Regions from separate parts of the Shewanella sp. S1-58-MNA-CIBAN-0166 genome, predicted to be linked through region 1. Evidence: predicted binding sites of a transcription regulator. Region 1 holds the regulator's gene; the other holds the start of a gene.
The links. Region 1 encodes FliA, which starts transcription of late flagellar genes. Its sites were predicted from a motif close to CTAAAGNTNNNNNNNNNNNNGCCGATA; they were not measured.
Positions count from the first base shown of each region.

Region 2: the regulator FliA is predicted to act here: its motif matches at 1,225-1,251, upstream of AAEY99_RS05595 (DUF5610 domain-containing protein).

Region 1 is NZ_JBEOPN010000031.1:31,440-34,616, forward strand. Features, by position in the region: gene AAEY99_RS16935 (protein phosphatase CheZ) at 1-414, opposite strand, end outside; gene cheY (chemotaxis response regulator CheY) at 428-811, opposite strand; gene AAEY99_RS16945 (RNA polymerase sigma factor FliA) at 856-1,575, opposite strand; gene AAEY99_RS16950 (MinD/ParA family protein) at 1,568-2,449, opposite strand; gene flhF (flagellar biosynthesis GTPase FlhF) at 2,454-3,177, opposite strand, start outside.
Region 2 is NZ_JBEOPN010000006.1:45,202-48,378, reverse strand. Features, by position in the region: gene AAEY99_RS05600 (FMN-binding glutamate synthase family protein) at 1-1,072, opposite strand, end outside; gene AAEY99_RS05595 (DUF5610 domain-containing protein) at 1,287-1,904, shown strand; gene AAEY99_RS05590 (ferredoxin--NADP reductase) at 2,047-2,796, shown strand; gene AAEY99_RS05585 (Fe(3+) ABC transporter substrate-binding protein) at 3,012-3,177, shown strand, end outside.

The DNA.
Region 1 (3,177 bases):
AAGTGACTTAAACTCACCCATTTCTATGTCACGACGCATCAATTTATCCCACATTGGCGTCACTGATTGTATATTGCTAATGATGGTATCGGCCAAAGGTAGACATTCTTCAACTGCATCCATGGTTTTATTTGCAGCTTGTTCTGTCATGTCGATAACATAGTTCAATCTTTCTTTAGCATCTGGTATTTCGGTATTGGCTAATTCAGATAAACGGTTATCAACTTGAAAATCTTTTAGTGCACTATGGAGTTGTCGAGTTAGTTTACCGACTTCTTCAAAAAGCTCACGCTGCAATGGCGTTGCAAGCTCTCTGATCATTTCATCGGCTTTATCTTGTTGACCCAAGGTAAGCAATTCAACAAGTTCTTGGGCCTGTTCGAGAGTGATTAACCCCGATATTGATGCCTGCATGACTTATCCTTGCTTATGCGAGTCGTTCAAAGATTTTGTCTAACTTTTCTTTTAACGTAGCTGCGGTAAAAGGTTTTACGACATAACCATTTACACCGGCTTGCGCTGCAGCAATAATCTGTTCACGCTTAGCTTCTGCAGTTACCATTAGCACAGGTAAATGCTTTAACGAATCATCTGCACGGATTGCTCTAAGTAAATCAATACCTTGCATTCCAGGCATATTCCAGTCTGTTACCACAAAATCAAAATCGCCTTTTTGTAACATAGGTAGGGCTGTTGAGCCATCATCTGCTTCTTGGGTATTATTAAATCCCAAATCTCGCAACAAGTTCTTAATGATACGCCTCATTGTTGAAAAATCGTCAACAATAAGAATCTTCATATTCTTGTCCAAGGTTTCCTCCGGTGAGCTGACACTCGTTTGCTCTAGATAAGTTATTATTCTTGTGTCCAATGCTTGAGTTTCGCTTTTAATCTGAGCATTGCCTGACTTAATATCTGGCTTACTCGCGATTCGCTAACTTCAAGGATGGCACCGATTTCTTTTAAATTTAATGCTTCGTCGTAATACAACGACAACACTAATGCATCTCTTTCTGGCAATGTCTTAATTGCTTCAACCAATGCAGATTGGAATTGAATTTCAGCAAGCGAGTCAAAGGTTTCATCTGGCGTTTCGTTGTCTGTGATTAACACATCTTGCGACACGCCAAGGTCTTCTATGCCTATGATTTTACCAACAGAAACATCATTTAAGATATGATGGTATTCATCGAGAGACATATCAAGTTTTTCAGCAATTTCTGTATCATTGGCATCTCTTCCAAGCAGTTGCCCCAATTCATCAATTGCATGTGCTACTAGACGATTATTACGATGAACTGAGCGCGGAACCCAGTCACCACGTCGAATTTCATCTATCATTGCACCACGAATTCTGATGCCTGCAAAGGTTTCAAACTTAGCCCCTTTACTGTTATCAAATTTAGATGAGGCCTCAAGTAACCCCATCATCCCAGCTTGTAATAAATCATCAAGTTGCACCGATGCTGGTAATCTTGCCAGCATATGATGAGCAATTCTTTTTACCAACGGTGCATACTGTTCAACAATAGACGTTTTGTTATCGAACTGAGTATACGCGGCGGCTTTATTCACTCGTTCTTCCTTCTTGTATCGGCTTACGTTGTACAAGACGTTCAACAAAAAACTCTAAATGACCACCTGGCTGTTGTGGAACTGGCCAAGTCATAATTTTATTGGCTAATCCATGATAAGCAATAGCTGAAGGCGACTTAGGATACGCTTCAACAACTAACTTTTGCTTACGAACAGCTTTACGTAAATTTTCATCGAATGGTATTGTTGCCACTAATTCTAAAGCAACATCTAAAAATCTATCCGTCACTTTACTGAGTTTAGCAAATAATTCCATACCTTCTCGTAAACTACGTACCATATTTGCCACAATTTTGAAGTGGAACACACCATGTTCACGACTTAAAATTTTAATCAGCGCATAAGCATCAGTAATTGATGTTGGTTCGTCGCAAACGACTATCAATACATCCTGTGATGCACGAGAAAAACTCAGCACCATGTCTGATATACCAGCAGCAGTATCCACAATTAAAATATCGAACTGAGTTCGCATTTCACTAAATGCACGGATAAGTCCAGCATGTTGTGCTGGCGACAACTCAACCATCGCTTGAGAACCCGATGTGGCAGGAACAATACCAATACCTTTAGGTCCACGAACAATGATGTCATCTAATTCGGCATCTCCGGACAAAACATGAGATAAATTTTTCTCAGCACGTATCCCAAGCATGACATCGACGTTGGCTAAACCTAAATCGGCATCAAGCACTAATACGCGTTTGCCTTTTTCAGCTAGTGCTACCGCAGTATTAATTGACACACTGGTTTTACCCACTCCGCCTTTACCACCGGATACGGCAATTACTTTAACTTTATCGTTATTTGGTTGATTCATCATACGTAAACCACTTGCTTGATCCCGAGTCATATCTTTACTCAAATGCATAGGCTGTGTCATTAGACCACACTGTGTCTTGTGACGATTGTTGTTCTGTTTCATTTAACGCCGCGAGAGCCTTTTTAGCCAACTCTAACGTATCTGCTACTTTCATGTCCTCAGGAACACGTTGACCGTCAGTAACATAGCTTAATGGTAACTCATTTTGAATCAATACGCTCAATGCACCTGCAATTGATATCGATTCATCTAACTTTGTTAAAATCGCACCCGCTAATGGAATTCGTTTAAAATGTTCTACAGCATCTTGTAACACACGACGTTGACCAGTCGCAGATAAGACTAAGTAGCTCCGAATTGGGATCCTACTATTTGCTGTTAAATTATCCAGTTGCTGATATAAGCGCATATCTCGCTGTCCCATACCTGCGGTATCAATTAATACTAACTTACGATTTCTAAATTGATATAAAATTTGTTCTAATTCGGTTAAATCATGTGCTTGCTTAACCGGACAGCCCATTATTTTGCCATAAGTCGCTAATTGCTCATAGGCACCAATACGATAATGGTCGGTGGTAATCAATGCTACCTGCTCTGGGCCATGATGGGCGGCAAAGCGAGCGGCTATTTTAGCTAAAGAAGTTGTCTTACCTACACCGGTTGGACCAACAAACGCCACAACACCACCACGTTTAACTATATCGTCGCCTTGATTGTCGAGTAAATTGGCTAAACTTTGTGGTAATGCTCTCACT
Region 2 (3,177 bases), on a different contig from region 1:
ACGGTAAACTTTGGCGCAATGGTAAGCCGACATTATCCATTAAGGCTTGTGGTGCCGCGCCCGTACCACCATCTGAACTGTCTAAGGTAAAAAAGTCTGGCGCATATTCAATACCACGACGTTCAATTTCATCTAGAAATTCAGTAACCCATGACATGTCACCTAATACCGCTTTAATACCGGTTGGTTTACCGCTGATATCTCTTACTTGATTGATCATATCGACAATGTCAGCAACATTATGTAATTCAATGTGGCCATTGGGGCTTATGGAGTCTTGTCCTGCTGGGATACCGCGAATAGCTGCGATTTCTTCGGTGACTTTTATCGCCGGTAAAATACCACCTTTGCCAGGCTTAGCACCTTGGCTTAATTTAATTTCGAACATTTTTACTTCAGGATGAGCGGCAATATCGGTCAGTTTTTGTGGGTCTAAATGACCATGCTCGTTACGCACACCATATTTAGCGGTACCTATCTGAAACACTAAATCACAATGTCCTTTTAGATGATAAGGACTTAACCCACCTTCGCCAGTATTGAGCCAACAGCCTGCTTTTGCTGCACCATGGGATAGTGCTGTAATGGCTGGGCGAGACAAGGCACCAAAGCTCATGGCCGAGATATGGCAAATTTTATCGGTTGTGTAAGGGTGTTTACATTCAGGACCAATGATTACCGCGATGTTTTGGTGAGTGTCATGATCACTGACGGGGAATGCTGAGTTCATGAACATTACCGCACCCGGTTTATCCAGAACTTGTGTCGACCCAAACGCAATTGTCCTGTCAACATTTTTAGCTGCGCGATATACCCAACTACGTTCGGCTCGATTAAACGGCAGTTCTTCGCGATCTTGAGAAAAAAAGTATTGTCTAAAAAACTCACCTTGTTTTTCAAATATATATCGAAATCGACCGATAACAGGGTAGTTGTGTCGAATGGCTTGTTTGGTTTGCAATTTATCAGCGATAAACATGTAAATTACAGCGATCAGTAATAACCAAAATAACACTAAGAAAAGACCAGAAAAAATATCTATTCCCCACATGAACCAATGTTGTTGCGGCATGTTGTTATTCCTATTTGGCTATCAATCTGATTACCATATTACCATATTAGCAGATGTTCATTTGGGCAAGTTAAATTGATGATGTTAATCAACAGGCTATTCTTTAGTAAAATTGATATAAATAAATTTCTCTTAATTGTTTTAATTTATGACTTTAGAAATGAGTTTTTTGGTCGATAATTAAGCTATCGGTCATTGTATGCGAGCTAATATCATGGAAATTAAACAATCAAATAGCAGTAATGCCAGTCCACTGCGTGACAATAAAACAGTTAATACATCGCAAACTTCATCAAGCCACCAAGCTGAGAAAAATTCCCCGGTTGAGCCTAAGTTAACCAGCAATCAGCTAAGTCGACAAATGATGAATAATTCGATTTTAGCGGCGCAAGAAGAAGTCAGTATTGCTGCGGGTGATAAGTCTATGGCATTACTTTACCGTGCCGCGATTGAAGCTATTAATGAAGAGCTTGCGCCAACACTGGGGGAGAACTCAGTTCAAAAGAGTATTGAAAGTGGAGTGGATTACTCTCCTGAAGCGACAGCCGATCGTATTGTCAGCTTTGCGACAAATTTCTTCTCGGTACATCAACAACAAAATAAATCCATGGGGTTTGATGAGCAAGTTAGCAGTTTTATGGTGAAAATTGGTGATGCTATTGATCAAGGTTTTAAAGAGGCTAGCGATATCTTATCTGGGCTCAAGGTATTAGAAGGCGATATTGCAGCAGGAGTCGATCAAACCTATGAGCTCATACAGCAAAAACTTGCTCAGTTTCAACAAGACCGCCTAGATGCCCATTCAGCTAAGCAAGATTCATCAACTACGTAAACTTAGCTCTGTTCTTTTAAGTGAGTTAATCGCGTGTGATTATTCACTATAGATATAAATCGGGGAGGCTTTTAATTAAGCAAATATCTGTATAGATTGGTATTATAATAAATACATACGCCAGTCTAAAAGGAACAAAGTCATGTGGATTACCGGTACCGTGCTAAAACGCATTGATTGGAATGATAAATTATTCTCGTTGCGTATCAAAGCCGATGTCGAACCTTTTATCGCAGGTCAGTTTATTAAGCTCAGCCAAATGCGTGATGATAAACGTGTAGCGCGTGCGTATTCGCTTGTAAATCCCCCCGGGACTGATTATGTCGAGGTGCTGGCTGTTGCGGTAGAGGATGGTCAGTTATCTCCAGATCTAAAAGCATTAAGCCCAGGTGATACCATTCAAATCACGCCCAAAGCGACCGGTTTTATGACCTTAGATGAGGTACCTAAAGGGGCATTGCAAGGTAAACACTTATGGCTGTTATCAACAGGCACTGCAGTGGGGCCTTTTATCTCTATGCTTGCAACCGATGAGCCTTGGCAACGCTTTGAAAAAGTCGTGCTAGTTTATGGTGTAAGACTTGGTGAAGATTTAGCTTATTTAGAAACGATTAAACAGTTTATTAGTCAATATCCTCAGCAGTTTGTGTTTATTCCCATTGTGACCCGTGAAGATTATCCCGAAGGCTTATCATGTCGTATTCCTGATGGCATTAGCAGCGGATTAATTGAACAGAAAGCAGGCTTAGGGATTAATGCGGAACATTCTCAAGTGATGATTTGTGGTAACCCAGGAATGATAAATGATGCGCAAACCGCTTTAGTTGAAAAAGGCTTAGTAAAAAATCTTCGACGAACGCCTGGACAAATTACGGTCGAAAAATACTGGTAGTGTTTTGGTCAATCATAATTCCATGATAGTGGCTTAAGCTTGCCATATTGGCTTACAGCATAACAATTTGATGTTTTAGCCTTGGCGTTTTAACCGCTGAATGTGAAACAGCACTTGCTCCTTTTGATATGATCACTTACCCTGTTGCAATTGATAACCATTATCAATTGCGCCGGTGGCGGCGGAATATTGATTCAGTTAAGGAGCGTTGATTAATGAAATTGCTAAAAAGTGTCGCATTATTAGGCTTGGCTTGTGTTGCTTCTTCTGTGAGTGCTGCAGATGCATTAACGGTTTATTCTTATCGCCAAGCTTTCCTGATTGAACCTATTCTAGAAAAGTTTACCGAGCAAAGTGGTGTCGACGTAAAGGTTGTTTTTG